4 regions of the Mixta calida genome follow, and region 1 is predicted to be linked to each of the others. Evidence: predicted binding sites of a transcription regulator. Region 1 holds the regulator's gene; each other region holds the start of a gene.
What was found. The regulator CRP, encoded in region 1, controls carbon source genes, mostly activating them, when cyclic AMP is high. The targets are predictions, from matches to a motif close to ATGTGANNNNNNTCACAT.
Positions count from the first base shown of each region.

Region 2: C2E16_RS18980 (YjcB family protein) is a predicted target of CRP. The motif match lies at 1,660-1,677, and genes of this name have one in related genera.
Region 3: C2E16_RS11285 (YchE family NAAT transporter) is a predicted target of CRP. The motif match lies at 2,662-2,679, and genes of this name have one in related genera.
Region 4: rhaS (HTH-type transcriptional activator RhaS) is a predicted target of CRP. The motif match lies at 1,747-1,764, and genes of this name have one in related genera.

Region 1 is NZ_CP026378.1:447,509-451,723, reverse strand. Features, by position in the region: gene C2E16_RS02000 (hydrolase) at 1-172, shown strand, start outside; gene C2E16_RS01995 (YheU family protein) at 176-394, shown strand; gene C2E16_RS01990 (phosphoribulokinase) at 522-1,391, shown strand; gene C2E16_RS01985 (OsmC family protein) at 1,401-1,808, opposite strand; gene crp (cAMP-activated global transcriptional regulator CRP) at 2,108-2,740, shown strand; gene C2E16_RS01975 (YccS/YhfK family putative transporter) at 2,812-4,215, shown strand, end outside.
Region 2 is NZ_CP026378.1:3,983,446-3,987,660, forward strand. Features, by position in the region: gene C2E16_RS18975 (diguanylate cyclase domain-containing protein) at 1-1,237, opposite strand, end outside; gene C2E16_RS18980 (YjcB family protein) at 1,780-2,067, shown strand; gene C2E16_RS18985 (ATP-grasp fold amidoligase family protein) at 2,145-3,104, opposite strand; gene C2E16_RS18990 (oligosaccharide flippase family protein) at 3,112-4,215, opposite strand, start outside.
Region 3 is NZ_CP026378.1:2,393,339-2,397,553, forward strand. Features, by position in the region: gene C2E16_RS11280 (ABC transporter substrate-binding protein) at 1-1,207, opposite strand, end outside; gene C2E16_RS11285 (YchE family NAAT transporter) at 1,829-2,476, opposite strand; gene adhE (bifunctional acetaldehyde-CoA/alcohol dehydrogenase) at 2,961-4,215, shown strand, end outside.
Region 4 is NZ_CP026378.1:2,250,878-2,255,092, forward strand. Features, by position in the region: gene C2E16_RS10630 (L-rhamnose isomerase) at 1-123, opposite strand, end outside; gene rhaB (rhamnulokinase) at 120-1,592, opposite strand; gene rhaS (HTH-type transcriptional activator RhaS) at 1,891-2,715, shown strand; gene rhaR (HTH-type transcriptional activator RhaR) at 2,728-3,600, shown strand; gene rhaT (L-rhamnose/proton symporter RhaT) at 3,653-4,215, opposite strand, start outside.

The DNA of each region.
Region 1 (4,215 bases):
CTTTATGACTGACGAGGTGATCCCCGATCTGACGCAGTTACCTGCTAACATTGAATATCAACTGACAGAACATGGCGGCCACGTTGGTTTTGTCGCCGGTACGCTGCGCCATCCGCAAATGTGGCTGGAACAGCGCATTCCCCAATGGCTTTCACCTTATCTGGATAACTAAGCTGTGATGATTCCCTGGCAAGATCTGGCGCCGGAAACGCTGGATAATCTGATTGAAGCCTTCGTGCTGCGCGAAGGCACCGACTATGGCGAGCAGGAGCGTTCGCTGGCGGAGAAGGTAGAAGATGTTCGTCGCCAGATAAAAAGCGGCGAAGCGGTGCTGGTCTGGTCGGAACTGCATGAAACGGTGAACATTATGCCGCGCGGACAGTTCCGCGGCTAAGCATCGGCATCTCAGCGCTGTGCGCCGCATCACACTATTCGCTTTCTGCGCCGCGCGTGCGGTGATGACACTTCCGGGCTAAACGTGATAACAATGCTCATTGCCCGATTTAACCCAGAGAGTGTCTATGTCAGCCAGACATCCGATTATTGCGGTGACCGGCTCCAGCGGAGCGGGAACCACCACTACCAGCCTTGCCTTTCGCAAAATTTTTCAGCAGCTGAACCTGCACGCCGCGGAGCTGGAAGGCGACAGCTTTCACCGCTATACGCGGCCGGAAATGGATATGGCGATCCGTAAAGCGCGCGACTCAGGACGTCATATCAGCTACTTCGGCCCGGAAGCGAACGATTTCGGCCTGCTGGAGCAGACCTTCGTCGAATATGGCGAAAGCGGCCGCGGCCAGTCGCGTAAATATCTGCATACCTACGATGAAGCGGTGCCGTGGAACCAGGTGCCCGGTACCTTTACCCCCTGGCAGCCGCTGCCGGAGCCGACGGACATTCTGTTTTATGAGGGGCTGCACGGCGGCGTCGTGACCCAGCAGCACAACGTGGCGGAAAAGGTCGATCTGCTGGTCGGCGTCGTGCCGATCGTCAACCTCGAATGGATTCAGAAACTGGTGCGCGACACCAGCGAGCGTGGCCATTCGCGCGAGGCGGTGATGGATTCGGTGGTGCGTTCGATGGAGGATTACATCAACTACATCACACCGCAGTTCTCGCGCACCCATATCAACTTCCAGCGCGTACCGACGGTGGACACCTCTAATCCGTTTGCCGCGCGCGCCATTCCTTCGCTGGATGAAAGTTTTGTCGTGATTCATTTCCGCGGGCTGGAGGATATCGACTTCCCCTATCTGCTGGCGATGTTGCAAGGCTCGTTTATTTCGCACATCAATACGCTGGTGGTGCCGGGCGGCAAAATGGGGCTGGCGATGGAGCTGATTATGCTGCCGCTGGTGAAACGGCTGATCGAAGGGAAAGAGATCGTTTAACTGACCCTGTCAGGGCGTTTCGATTCGCTCATAGCTGTGGGTAATGGCGACGCTTTTGCCCAGCATCATCGCTACGGTGCAATACTTTTCGGCGGAGAGTGTGACAGCGCGCGCTACCGCCTTATCGCTCAGGCCGCTGCCGCTGACGATAAAATGCAGGTTGATATGGGTAAAAACGCGCGGCTCCTCCTCGGCGCGCTCCGAAGTCAATCTGACCTCGCAGTCGCTTACCGCGTGACGCCCCTTTTGCAAAATAGAGACAACATCGACGGCGCTGCAACCGCCGGCCGCCAGCAAAATCATCTCCATTGGACTTGGCGATTTATCGCCGGAATTGCCATCCATCAGAATCTGATGGCCAGAGGCGGACTCGCCCATAAAGGTCAGCCCTTCTACCCATTTTACGCGTGCCTGCATATTCACCGTTCTCCGGATAATTCAGCTCATTGCCAGCCTACGCTTTCAATGACTAAACGGCAATTGTCCGATTCACCTCAAGCTGAAGCGAGACAACAGGAGACAGTAAGATAAAGCTGTGCTACAAACAAAGCTGTAATATTTTCGTTCTAAGAAACGAATACGGGACTCTTTCACGCCTGGGCGCGCCAAATTTTCCCGAATAAATTTCCAGCAGGAAACGCCAGAAGATTTTAACGCCTGACAGGGAAAACTGCCCCCTGTATTTAGGGCACGATTACAACAGAGGATAACAGCGAATGGTTCTCGGCAAACCGCAAACAGACCCTACTCTCGAATGGTTCCTGTCACATTGCCATATTCATAAGTATCCATCGAAAAGCACATTGATTCACCAGGGTGAAAAGGCCGAAACGCTCTATTACATCGTAAAAGGTGCGGTCGCGGTGCTGATTAAGGATGAAGAAGGCAAAGAGATGATCCTCTCCTACCTCAACCAGGGTGATTTCATTGGCGAGCTTGGCCTGTTCGAAGAAGGCCAGGAGCGCAGCGCATGGGTGCGGGCGAAAACCGCCTGTGAAGTGGCTGAAATTTCTTATAAGAAGTTCCGTCAGTTGATTCAGGTGAACCCTGATATTCTGATGCGTCTCTCCGCTCAGATGGCACGTCGCCTGCAGGTTACGTCAGAGAAAGTGGGCAATTTAGCTTTCCTGGACGTTACGGGCCGCATCGCGCAGACGCTGCTCAACCTGGCAAAACAGCCTGACGCCATGACCCACCCCGACGGGATGCAGATCAAAATCACCCGTCAGGAAATCGGCCAGATCGTTGGCTGTTCGCGTGAAACGGTCGGTCGTATTTTGAAAATGCTGGAAGATCAAAACCTGATCTCCGCTCACGGTAAAACGATTGTCGTCTACGGCACACGTTAAGCTTATTTAAACGCACGGCGTGATGCCCCCGCATCACGCCGTGTTTATTTTTGTGATGTGGCGATGTGGCGATGTGGCGGAGAATTATCTACCATCCTGAAGTGAACTACGCACTGCGTCAGACGCTGGTGCTCTGTTTACCGGTGGCCGTCGGCTGGCTGCTGGGGGATTTGCAAAAAGGATTGCTGTTTTCGCTGGTGCCCGCCTGCTGCAACATCGCCGGTCTGGATACGCCGCATAAACGCTTCTTTAAGCGGCTGATCGTCGGCGGTTCGCTGTTCGCGCTCAGCAGCCTTCTCGTTCAGTGGCTCTCGCTGCAACAGGTGCCGCTGCCCGCCACGCTGTTCGTCATGGCGCTGCTGCTGGGAGTCACCGGTGAAATCGGCCCGCTGCACGCGCGTCTTTTGCCCGCCTCGCTGATCGCCGCGATTTTTACCCTCGGACTGGTAGGACGTATGCCCCTTTGGGCGCCGCCGCTGCTCTATATCGGCGGCACCTTCTGGTACGGCCTGTTCAACTGGTTCTGGTTCCGCCTGTGGAAAGAACAGCCGCTGCGTGAAAGCCTCAGCCTCCTTTATCGCGAGCTGGCCGACTACTGCGAAGCGAAATATACCCTGCTGACCCAGCTTTCCGACCCTGAAAAGGCGCTGCCGCCGCTGCTGGCGCGCCAGCAAAAAGCGGTCGATCTGATCAATACCTGTTATCAGCAGATGCATATGCTGGCGGCCAACCGCGACCATAGCCACCAGCGCCTGACGCGCGCCTTTCAGGTAGCGCTCGATTTGCAGGAGCATATCGCCGTCAGCCTGCATCAGCCGGAAGAGGTGCAGAAGCTGGTGGAGCGAAGCCATGCGGAAGCGGTAATCCGCTGGAATGCGCAGACCATCGCCGCGCGCCTGCGCGAGCTGGGGGACGACATGCTCTATCATCGCCTGCCGTCACGTTTCAGCATGGAAAAGCCGCTGCTGGGGCTGGAAAAAATCGCCCGGCAACATCCAGAAAATCCGGTCGGCCATTTCTGCTACTACCACTTCAGCCGTATTGCGCGCGTGTTGCGCACGCAGCGCCCGCTTTATCGTCGCGATTTAATGGCGGATCGCCAACGTCGACTGCCGCTGCTGGCGGCGCTGCGCAGCTATCTGTCGCTAAAATCAGCCGCGCTGCGCACCGCGGCGCGCTTTGCGGTGATGCTGGTGTTCGGCAGCGCCTTAGCGCTCGCCTTTAACGTGCCGAAACCGTGGTGGATTTTAATGACTATCATGTTCGTCAGTCAGAACGGCTACAGCGCCACGCGCGTGCGCATCCAGCACCGCGCCGCCGGTACGCTGGCCGGGCTGGCCATCGCCGCCGCCACCCTGCGCTTTTCGGTGCCGGAATCGGTCGTACTGCTGGTGATGTTGGCGATTACCCTAATCAGCTACCTGTTTATTCGCAAATATTACGGCTGGGCGACCATCGGCTTTACCGTCACCGCC
Region 2 (4,215 bases), 770 kb from region 1:
AGCCGCCGCCCAACGCTTTTATGTGGTACATGGCGGCATCCGCCTGCGCCAGCAGCCCTTCCGCCGAGCGTGACGATTTGCCCAGCGCCGCGCCGATGCTCAGCGACCAGACGATCGGGTTGCCGTCGGGCAGGATCAGCGGCGCTTCCATCGCGTTCATAATATGCTGCACTACGCGCGCGACCTGCGACGGCTCGCTGATATCGCGCAGCAGGATGGCGAACTCATCGCCGCCGAGCCGCGCCACCATATCTGTCTTCCGCACCTGCCCGCGCAGCCGCTGCGCGGTGGCGGTAATAATGGCGTCACCGGCGGCATGGCCCCAGGTATCATTGATCTGCTTAAAACGGTCGCCGTCGATAAACAGCAGCGCCAGCTTGTGACGCTGGTCGTCATCGGCAAAGGCGCGGCCCAGCGTCCGTTCAAAGGCGATGCGGTTAGGCAGTCCGGTCAGGCCGTCATGACTCGCCTGATGCACCAGGCTGTCATGTTCCTGCTTCATATTTTTCTGCCATTCATCCAGCTCCTCCAGCAATATATTGAAATCATGGCTCAGCGCATGCAGCTCGGCGATCTCTGCTTCCGGCACCCGGCGCGCGAAGGCGCGACGTTCGCGCACGTCGCGCGTGACCGAAGTGATGCTTTGCAGCGCCTGCAGAATGCCGGCGTGCATACGGCGGGAGAGCAGCGAAGCGAGCGTAGCGGTGGTCATCAGGCTCGCCGCAAGCCAGGCGAACGTCTTATAGAGATACTGAATGACCTCGTAGGCGTTGCCGACCAGCCAGATACGCCCCACCTCCTCGCCTGACTGCATCACCGGCGTGCTGACCGGCTGAGGAAACAGCCAGCGCGCAATCAGCCGTTCGATGGTGTTTTGATGCTGATGCGGAGAAGCGTGCCAGCCAGCCAGCAGCTGCCCCTGGCGATCGTAAACGCGCGCCCAGGCAAAGCTGCCGCGCTTGCCGATTTCCGCCAGCGCCTCGCGCACGATCTCACCGTCGCCCTTCACGACCGACGACTGCACCGTAAAGCTGAGGGTGGAGGCGAGCAGTTCCAGATTGTTTTCCGCATAGTTGCGCAATGCGATCAGCGAGAGCGTAGAGAGCGAAATACCGGAGATGGTCATCGAGACGACGATGATGATCAGATGAATACGCTGCAACGATTTACGCAGCGTAGGACGCGGAAGCGGCTTCATGCTGGCAACATCGTTCCGATCTGCGCTGCGGTTAGACATTGCTTACCCCGCATGCGAAACCGCTCAACGAAGCATCGTTCGGCAACGGACGACACCCCAGATATACGTCAGAGGCAAAAAGCACCCTTGTCATAATTTCATCCTGAATAAGATTGGCACAAACAGGGCGTGGCAGAGATGGCAAAAAGCACGCCGAATCTGGTAACGCTGAGTGGTTAAACCTGTACGAGAGAGCCTATCCGGCCCATCACGCAGGTACAACGACCCAGACTGTCAGATTCATCCCAAAGCCCTGCGGCTGTTATGGGTTTGCTGAAAAAACATCTTATTAGCCGTACCGCTACGCCAGGTCCGCAAGCGAAATCAGAGTCGTCCTGGCGCGCGGATACGTGCGATCCCAACGTATCAAACCGTTACCGTTCGGTGTAAATTTTGTTCAACTTTTAAAAGCCAGTGATATAATGTGATTCAGGTCACACTTTGTGTGTTGTACATCGACGACCGGTAAAGACTCCCTGGCATCTTTATCGCGTTCTTCACTTCAGGCGTCAGGGTAGATAAAGAAACAGAGGTTGCATGTTATGGCTACGCTTACCGCCAGCCTTGTTGTAATGCGTTGGGAATTACTGAGCGCCGTATTGATGTTTTTCGCCAGCACGTTTAAAACCAAATGCCGTCAGACGAGCCATCCGGTTATGGCCTTTCTGTTTAGCGGCATTGGCGTGGGCGTGACCTGTTGGTTTGTCGCCGGTCTGCTGGGCATGACGTTCAGTATGGAAAATATGAATAATTTCCTGAACATCATGAAAGAGGCCTTTATTAATATCATGAGTCAGACGCCGCCTGAATGGCCGATGCCGATGCCCTGATAACCTGCACGATAAAAAAAGCGAGCTGCCCGGCTCGCTTTTTTATTCGTCCTCTATTCGCCCACGCGCCCGGACGCTTATACTTTTTTCAGCATCGCTGGCAGCGTAACATCGGTGACGTCCGCCACCCCGACTGGCGCCTGCGGCGTAACAATGCGATCCTGCAACCACATTTCGCCCATCATTTTATTCAGGCCGCGATCGAGTCCGGTGACCAGCCCGGCGCCAGGCGTAAAGGTTAATTCGCCGAACCAGATCTGCTCTTCATGGATATACCAGTCAACGCGCACATAATCGAAATCTTTCGCCAGCGTCTTACTCAGGGCTAATGCGTGCTCCAGCTTCGGCATCATCGGGTTAATATCCAACCCGGTATCACGAATTTTGTACCAGGCTTCCTGAAGATTATTAACGTAGAAATTCATCGACAGCGCCGGATTGCTGCGGTTATAGATCACCTGCAACACATATTCAAAATTGCCGTCTTTTTTATTGAACATGTGAAATTTATAATCGATCGGCGCGCTTTTCCCGTCGCCTATATACTGCTCCACCAAAATACGTGGCTTGATATAGCGATAGTGAATCTCACGGGCTTCTTCAGAAAAGTCTTTGCGCAGCCATTCATGGCAGCGATTCACAATCAGCTGCTTTTGCAGGCTGTCCGGCTCTTCCAGCAGAATTTCCACCATGTTGGAGCCGTGGTTCGGCTTAACGACCGTGTTCTTCAGGCTCGGCAGACTCAGCAACGTCGTGGGGTCGCTGGTCTCATGCACCAGCGGAATCAGGTACTCTTCGCCAATCACATCAGCGATATAGTCGCGTACCGTAAATTTATCGGAAAGCTTGCTGTAGCGTACGTAGTCGCCGTTGACGAACTTGCGGTACAGCACCTTTTCGTTGAACAGCTTGGGTTCACGAATATTGGGTAGTCTTTTAAACTTACGAAAATAGTGAATGCGATCCTGGTATGCCCACGGCATTTTTTTTACAAAATAAAGAACGCTTCTTCTTAATTCATCTTTAAACTTAGACATCTTAACCTCATTTGTAAGTTTTGTAGTTGAGTGAGGAAACGTGGATCTTGCGAATGACGCCATTTTTGAAGAAGTAGTTCATTACGGTCAGGGACAGGATCTCTGTGATTAAAACACTCCACGCCGCGCCTTTTAGCCCCAGGCTGGTAATGCATACCCAGCTCAGCGGAACGCTAATTAGCATCAGGCAAAGAATTTTCTTCAACAGATAATTAAAACCTCCTTCTTTGACCATATAACGATACGCGACCGTCCCCATTGACGAAAAGCAGGTTGCTAACGACAATAATGTAATGATACTTCCAGACTGTGTGTAATCTTGCCCATAAAGGGTAATAATGATCTTCTCACCGTACAGGGACACGATAAGCAGCATCAAGAGTGAAACAACCATGACATAGCCATTTAAACGGGCAGTCAGTTTTAAAGCTCTTTCCGACTGCTCCCTGAATATTTCAGTAAAACTTGAGGTAATGATCGCCGCTGGAATAAATATCCATGAAGCCGATATCATATTCGCCGCAGTGAACAGCCCTACATCCTTTGCCGTCCCCACACTGACAAGGAAGAATTGCGCCAGTTTTATCTGAATCGAAATAAATATGCTCGAAATTGCCAATGGCAGTCCGGCATAAATTAAATAACGCAGATAATTGCCGCTTTTTCCGCGTGGCGGCGCTTCATCGCTAAAACGCTGATAAAACGTGCGCCTTTTGATCATATAAGGCACCAGCGTGAGTGCGACGATGGACAGCGTCAACCAGAGCGGATTCAGTTTCAGCCAGGCGACACTGAAACTGATCGCGAAGCTCAACAACATGCCTGCCGTGTTGGCGAGGGTATTCAACCGGGACGCCAGCCGAGCGTTGTTAAAGACGCTAAACGTATCCTGCGTGACAAACAGCGCCGACAGGAACGAAGCCATCGCAAAGGCGAGATAGTTCTCGCGCATGTGATAGTACATCCACACCAGCAAAGGCAAAGAGATCAGCAACAGCAGAGACAGGCGCAGCTTTTTGGCGATGGTCATCAGACGCACCCCTTTCTGCGCGCTTTTGCTGATGCGCTTGAACAGAATCGTCTCAGTGCCAAAGATGGCGATAGTTTGCAC
Region 3 (4,215 bases), 1.9 Mb from region 1:
CGGCGATCGCCTGCTTTTTATTCTGATCGGAGGTGTTATAGAGCAGCGTAAAGGAGAGCGGCTTTTGTTCGCCGTAGCTCGCCTGCGCCAGTAGCTGCTTCGCCTGCGCGTTGCGTTCCGCCTGCGTCAGCCGAAACCAGGCCGGAGCGCTGAAATGGACGCCGTCGATATAGGGAGGCGTGAGGCTGAAGGCGGGGATCTGTCCCTGCCCCATCACTTTCTCCGCAATGATCTGGCGATCGAGCGTGAGCTTTACCGCGGCGCGCACGCGCGCATCGTTAAACGGCGCGCGCTGGTTATTCAGCTCGTAATAGAAGGTGCAGAGATAGGGGCTGACGCGCACCTGAGATCCCAGATCTTTCTTCAGCATCGGAAACAGCTCTGGCGGAATAGCGCTGTTGGTAATATCGACGCCGCCGCTGCGGTAGCGATTGATGTCGCTGGTTTCCGAGCTGATGGGCAAGAAAGTTACCGTTTCAATAACCGTATGCGCATTATCCCAGTATTGCGGGTTGCGCTTCAGCGTGATCTTCTCATTCACTACCCAGTTGTTCAGGGTAAAGGCGCCGTTGCCGACGTAATGCTCCGGCCGCGTCCATTTATCGCCCCACTGCTCTATCGTCGGACGATAAACCGGCTTCAGCGCGGTATGGGCCAGCATGGCGGTAAACCAAGGTACCGGCTGGCTGAGCGTCACCTGGAAACGGCGGGCATCCAGCGCCTTTACGCCTAACGCCGCAGGCGGCAAACGTCCGGCAATAACCTCATCCACGTTGGCGATATGCGCATATTGCAGATAGCTGGCGTAAGGGGATGCTGTTTTCGGATCGGCAAGCCGCTGCCAGCTGTAGACAAAATCCTGCGCCGTCACCGGCTCGCCATTGCTCCAGCGAGCCTCAGGACGCAGAGTAAAAGTCCAGACGTTCTGCTGCCGATCCCACGACTGAGCCACGCCTGGCACCAGTTGCCCTGCGCTATCGGTCGTTATCAGCCCTTCCAGCAAATTGGTAATAACGTCACTTTCCGGTACCCCTTCGGTTTTATGCGGATCGAGCGAGGCGACCTCGGTTCCATTATTAATGGTAATCGATTGATCCTGCGCCAGCTGCGTACCCGGCGGTATGCTGGCTGCCTGCGCATTGCATAACGAAGCAAAAACGATCGCCGTTGCCAGACTGCCACAGCGCTTAAGCTTAACTGTTGTCATTAATACCTTTGCTCTTGGAGCGTCACCGTGCAGGCTGTTAAGCAAAATCCGTTCTCACTTTACCGGGCTCGGAAAAAAATCTTTTACCGGAAATTAACAGATGTCTTTTTTTTGCGCCAAACACAAATATGAAAAATGTTAGCTGTTTCTCTTTTATCATGTTCATTCAGAAGCTGAAAGCGTTATTTTTCCCGGAAAATTATTCCTAAAACCGATGATTTAAAAAGAAAAATAACAATGATTCAGTACAGGGGCAGCGGTTTTGTAAACCATATGCTTACAAAACGCTCAAAAACTCATAACGAAGGATTAACCCAGTTTTTTTACCTGGCGGGCGGCGCGAACCCCCTGATAAACGCCTTATAAATGAAAAAAATAGCGCATGAGATGATGTGAAAATAGTCACATTTTTTCGCACGAAAAGATTAATAGCCGTATCTTGAGCAGCAAAGCTAATAACCGTCAGCTGTCATTAAGCGGAATGAATAAACGCACCAAAATAGTGCATAAAATCAATCTTATGCACTATTTAGAAGCAGAAAGGTATTTTACAGCGGAAATTAAGTCGCGTTTAAAGTGTTAGCCGAGGCAAAGTAAGTCGGTTGTTTTAGTAACGAAGCGTCAGTTCAGCAGGCCGGGAAAAATTGCTTTCATGCCGGTGACAATAAACTCAATGCCCAGCGCCATCAGCAGCAGCCCCATAATACGGGTGATCACGTTAATGCCGGTCTGACCCAGCACGCGTACCATCATCGGCGCGGCGCGAAACAGCAGCCAACAGCAGAAGGCAAAAAGCGCAATCGCTACGCTGAAGGCAAACAGATTGACCCAGCTATGGTAGCGCGTGCTCCAGACGATGGTGGAGCTGATGGCGCCGGGCCCCGCCATCAGCGGCAGCGCCAACGGCACGACGCCAATACTTTCCCGCACGGCGGTTTCTGATTTCTCCTGCTTATTCTGTTTATCCTCGCCCAGCTTGCCGCTGATCATCGACATGGCGATGGTCACTACCAGGATGCCGCCGGCGATACGGAAGGAATCGATTGAAATACCGAAGATATGCAGGATGGCGTCGCCGAGAAACAGCGAAGTCCAGAGGATGATAGCAACGGCAAGGTTTGCCGTCAGGTTGGTTTTATTCCTTTCCGCTACCGCCTGGTAGCTGGTCATACTAATAAATACCGGAATAATGCCGACCGGATTTACCAGCGCGAACAGGCCGACAAAAAACTTAATGTAGCCAGACAAATCCAGTGCCAGGGTATTCACAAACCACTCCGTGATTGCGCCAATGAGAACGGCTTTAATTTAATGGAAAAAACCGTTATTCGCCAGCCATATATATCAGTTTAAAGATTTGAATAAAGGCGCTCAAAGAGTAATAAAAACTGCTTATCGTAACTTTCATAGCATTTATCTCGCCATGACATGACACTTGCCGAGCATCGTATGAGGTGTGACAAAGATCAAAAAATAATCATGCTGAAAGGTGTCAGCTTCAAGGAATATTGATCTAAATCAACAAGGCCATACCTCATTCCAGGTAAGCTCAACTCATCAAAAGGACGTGATAACGACAGCGCTTCGCCTGATAGCGGCGCGCCATCGCCATAGAAACTTTTTCAGTAAACGGTTGGAGCCAGTAACACGCAAATCGCGCGCCCTGCATAACGGTAATGCTCAGTTGTTCAGGCAGCAAGCTTGCATTCAGGCTCGTTTACTAAAAAAGTTTAACTTCCATCAGGAGAGCATTATGGCCGTTACCAATGTCGCTGAACTTAACGCACTTGTTGAACGTGTAAAAAAAGCACAGCGCGAATACGCCAATTTCACTCAAGAACAGGTCGACACCATTTTCCGCGCTGCCGCGCTGGCTGCTGCCGACGCCCGTATTCCGCTGGCTAAAATGGCCGTTGCCGAATCAGGTATGGGTATTGTGGAAGATAAAGTGATTAAAAACCACTTTGCCTCCGAATATATTTACAATGCCTATAAAGATGAAAAAACCTGCGGCATCCTCGATACTGACGATACTTTCGGCACCATCACCATCGCCGAGCCTACCGGCCTGATCTGCGGTATCGTTCCTACCACCAACCCGACATCCACCGCTATCTTTAAAGCGCTGATCAGCCTGAAAACCCGTAACGGTATTATCTTCTCGCCACATCCGCGCGCCAAAGACGCCACCAACAAAGCGGCGGATATCGTACTGCAGGCGGCTATCGCCGCTGGCGCGCCGAAAGATATTATCGGCTGGATCGATCAGCCTTCCGTCGAGCTTTCTAACCAGCTGATGCACCATCCTGACATCAACCTGATCCTCGCTACCGGCGGACCGGGCATGGTGAAAGCGGCTTACAGCTCAGGCAAACCGGCTATCGGCGTCGGCGCTGGCAACACCCCGGTGGTGATTGACGAAACCGCCGATATTAAACGCGCAGTGGCATCTATTCTGATGTCCAAAACCTTCGATAACGGCGTTATCTGCGCTTCCGAACAGTCCGTTATCGTTGTGGATTCAGTGTATGACGCAGTACGCGAACGTTTCGCCAGCCACGGCGGCTATCTGCTGCAGGGCGCTGAATTGAAGGCGGTACAGGATATCATTCTGAAAAACGGCGCGCTCAACGCCGCTATCGTTGGACAGCCAGCGGTGAAAATCGCTGAAATGGCGGGCATCAACGTTCCGTCCAGCACCAAGATTCTGATTGGCGAAGTGCAGCTGGTGGATGAATCCGAGCCATTCGCTCATGAGAAACTCTCTCCGACGCTGGCGATGTACCGCGCGGAAAACTTCGAACAGGCGGTAGAAAAAGCGGAGAAACTGGTCGCGATGGGCGGCATCGGCCATACCTCCTGCCTCTATACCGACCAGGACAACCAGCGCGAACGCGTGAACTATTTTGGCGACAAAATGAAAACCGCGCGCATCCTGATCAACACGCCTGCTTCTCAGGGCGGCATCGGCGATCTGTATAACTTTAAACTGGCCCCTTCTCTGACGC
Region 4 (4,215 bases), 1.8 Mb from region 1:
CTGCCAGCAGTGCATGGAAACCGGAATCTTATCCAGCTGGGTTATGGCGGCTTCGACATCGACGCCGGTATCGGCAAATCGCTGTTTCGCCAGTTCAAAAGCCTGTTCTGTAAGCCTGGTCATAAGCATAATTCCTTACGCGGTTGTTTCAGCGCCTGAAAACGCGACCAGCCGTCGGTTAGCGCGCTGTCTGTGAGAGGGTTAATCAGTCGGGATGGAAAATTTTGCGCAACGCAGCGGCGGAAAGCCTCGACGTCCGCTAGCTCGCCGCGGGCGATCAGCTGACTGCCGATATTGCCGAGCGTGGAGGCCTCGACCGGCCCGATGCTGACCGGCAGCTGGCAGGCGTTGGCGCAGAGCTGGTTCAGCAGCGGGTTTTGGCTGCCGCCGCCGACAATATGCAGACGGCTAAAGGGTGACCCGCGCAGCGCCGACAGCTCCTCCATCACCTCGCGATAGAGCAGCGCCAGGCTGTCGAAAATGGTCCGCGCCAGCGCGACCGGGCTGTGCGGCACCGGCATCGCCTGTTCCGCGCAGGCGTCCTGAATTTCGCGCACCATGCTGGCCGGATTGATGTAGCGGGCGTCGTTGGCGTCGATAATCGCCTGACAGGCGGGATAACGCGCGGCTTCCTCGATCAGCGCGCAGAGGTCTTCAATTTGCAGCTCGTCGCAGACGCGCTGCAGCAGCCACAGCCCCATAATGTTTTTCAGCACGCGGTAACGCCCTTCCGCCCCGCCTTCATTGGTGATATTGGCGCTCAGCGCGGCGGCGCTGTTGAACGGCGTCGCGCTTTCAAAGCCGAGCAGCGACCAGGTGCCGGAGCAGAGATAAGCCTCATCGGACGCGCCCAGCGGCGTCGCCAACACCGCGCTGGCGGTATCGTGCGTGGCGACCGCCACCAGCGGAATGCGCAGTCCGCTGCGGCTCTGCCACTCGCCGACCTGCGTTCCCGGCTGACGCGGTTTGCCGAACCACGCCGCACGCGCGCCCGCCCAGCGGAGCAGTTCGCTGTCCCATTCGCCGGTTTTCAGGTTAAGCAGCTGCGTGGTGCTGGCGTTGGTGTACTCCCAGTTAAGCTGTCCGGTTAGCCGGTATTGCAGATAATCCGGGATCATCAGCACATGGGCGACCTCGTCCACCAGATCGGGATGCGTCTGGCTAAAGGCGCGCAGCTGATAAAGCGTATTAAAAGGCAGAAACTGGATGCCGGTATGTTGCCAGATAAGATCGCGTCCCAGCTCGCGCTGCGCCTGCGCCATCAGGCCGTGGGTGCGCTTGTCGCGGTAAGAGACCGGCAGGCCGACGCGCTCGCCCGCCTGGTTCAGCATCACTACGTCCACGCCCCAGGTGTCGATGCCGATGCTCTCCGGCACGATCCCGCTCTCCAGCAGCTGCTCCAGTCCGTCACGGATCGCCTGCTCCAGCGCGTCGATATCCCAGCAGTCATACCCTTCCGACTGATGACGCCGGTTGGCGAAACGGCCAATCTGCTCCAGCGTCAGTGATTGCGCTTCCGGCTGGTAGCGCGCCAGCATGATGCGGCCGCTCGAGGCGCCGAGGTCGATGGCAACAAAATTGCGGTGCGTCATAAGATTCGCTTCCTGATGAAACATGCTCACCAGTGTAAAATGCTGCGAATTCGCCACCTTACTGACACTGCCACTCTTTGCGTCCGGCTGGCAGGGGCGTCAAGAAAGACGTGAAGCAACTCACAGTTCTGTTTTTCACTCGTCTGACATAACGATGTGACACTTGCCGCAATTCTGAAGATTTTCAGCTGTTTCTTGAAAAATTAACCGCTTAAGCCTGTTTTGCGGTGCAAAATTCAAGGTAAGTTAAGCCCGCGCTGGCTAGTATCGGTCCCATGCAGAATAACGAGGACGTATCATGACCGTGTTACACAGCGCTGACTTTTTTCCTGACGGCGACCTGCCGGTGGCGGTTGAGCCGCGAGCGCCGCAGGGCGTATTCCCGGAACACCACCATGATTTTCATGAGATCGTGCTGGTGGAACAGGGGGCGGGCATCCATATCTTCAACGGCCAGCCTCAGTCGCTGTGCGGCGGCTGCGTCTGTTTCGTGCGCGATCACGACAGGCACCTTTATGAGCAGACCGAGAACCTCTATTTAACCAACGTGCTGTGGCGCGGCCCGCAGGCGTTTCGCTTTCTCGCCGGGTTACAGGATCTGCTGCCGCAGGAACACGATGGCCGCTACCCTTCTCACTGGCGCATCAGCAATCGGGTGATGGCGCAGGCGAAGACGCTGGTGGCGCAGTTGCAGGAGCCCGACGGCGGCGACGCCACTGAACAGCGCGTGCGGCAGGAGCTGACCTTTATGCAGCTGCTGGTGCTGCTGCGCCAGGGCTGTCGCGAACAGGAGAGCGACGCGCAGGAGGCGCGGCTGCTGCGGCTGCTTGACTGGCTGAATGAACACTACAGCGAAGATGTCGACTGGGATGCGCTGGCCGATCGCTTTTCGCTGTCGCTGCGCACGCTGCATCGTCAGCTGAAGCAGCAAACCGGCAGCACGCCGCAGCGTTATCTGAACCGGCTGCGGCTGTTGCAGGCGCGGCACCTGCTGCGCCACAGCGATATGCGCATCACGGATATCGCTTTTCAGTGCGGATTCGGCGACAGCAACCATTTTTCGACGCTGTTCCGCCGGGAATTTGGCTGTGCGCCGCGCGCCGAGCGACAGCAGATGTGGTAAAGGGAGAAAAATATGGCGCTGATACTGGCGAAAGCGGACTACTTTCCCTCGGAGGCGATGCCGGTCGCGGTGGCCGATCGTGCGCCGCAGCCCTCTTTCCCGCCGCATCGCCATGAATTCAGCGAAATCGTCATTGTCTGGCGCGGCAACGGCCTGCATGTGCTCAACGACCGCCCCTGGCTGGTAACCTGCGGTGACCTTTTCTACATCCAGCACAGCGACTGCCACAGCTACGAGTCGGTAAACGATCTGGTGCTGGATAATATTCTCTACTGTCCTGAACGCTTTCGCCTTGGTCTCGACTGGTCGCAGCTGCTGCCGCTGGACGACGCCGACTACCGCGCTCACTGGCGTTTAACCACGCGCGGCATGGCGCTGGCGCGCGGCGTGATTTTACAGCTGGAGCAGGAAAGCCGTAAAACCGACCTGCTCTCCATGCAGCTGGCGGAGGCGCTGTTTTTGCAGCTGGCGCTGATTTTACGCCGCCACCGCTACGTCGCCGAGCGCGCCGGGGAACTGCCCGAAGGCGAACAGCTCGATCTGCTGATGTCGGCGATTCAGGCCAGCACCGGCCGCCCCTTCGATCTCGCCGCCTTTTGCCACCACAATCAGCTCAGCGAACGCGCGCTGAAGCAGCTGTTTCGCCAGCAAACCGGCATGACGATTGGCCACTATCTGCGTCAGCTGCAGCTCTGTCAGGCGAAATATTTGCTGCGCAGCACCGACCTGCTGATTGGCGAGGTGGCGGCGCGCTGCGGCTTCGACGACAGCAACTACTTCTCCGCCGTGTTTACCCGCGAAACCCATTTCACCCCCAGCGCCTGGCGTCAACGCTTCGAGCGCGCCGGTAAACATGCACAGCCGGTGATTGAACGTCAAAAATAACATGGCCAGGCGCATCGCGCAGATGATCTGCGCGATGCGCTTGTCGCGCCGTTTAGCCCGCCATGCCCATGCCGACGATATTCGCCGCGAGGATAATCACCAGGCATCCGACTGACAGCACGCTGACCGGGCGACGTCCAACCGCATGCCACTCTTTCATCAGCAGCCCGACAATGCCGCCGCACAGCACATAAAGACTCATATGCAGCATCCAGCTGACAAAGTCATACTGCGCCGGAATATTGGCGTGTCCCCAGGCGTAGAAGAAAAACTGCAAATACCACATCAGACCGCCCAACATGGCGAAGGCGATATTGGCGCCCAACAGCGGCTTCGCCAGCGAAAAGTCGGCGCGGATCGACAGCGAAGGCTTCACCGCCAGGCGGATAAAGCAGTACGCCAGGTTGACCAGCGCGCCGCCGCCCATGATCACCACATAGCTGGGCAGCGCCACGTAAAGCGGATTGATCCCTGCGGCGGCGGCCGCTTCGTGCATCGGCTTCGCCGCGTCCATGGCAAACGACATCCCGGCGGAAAATATGCCGCACAGCACCGCCAGCACCAGCCCTTTTTTCAGATTGAACTCCTCGGCGCTAATGCCGAGCGCACGCTCTT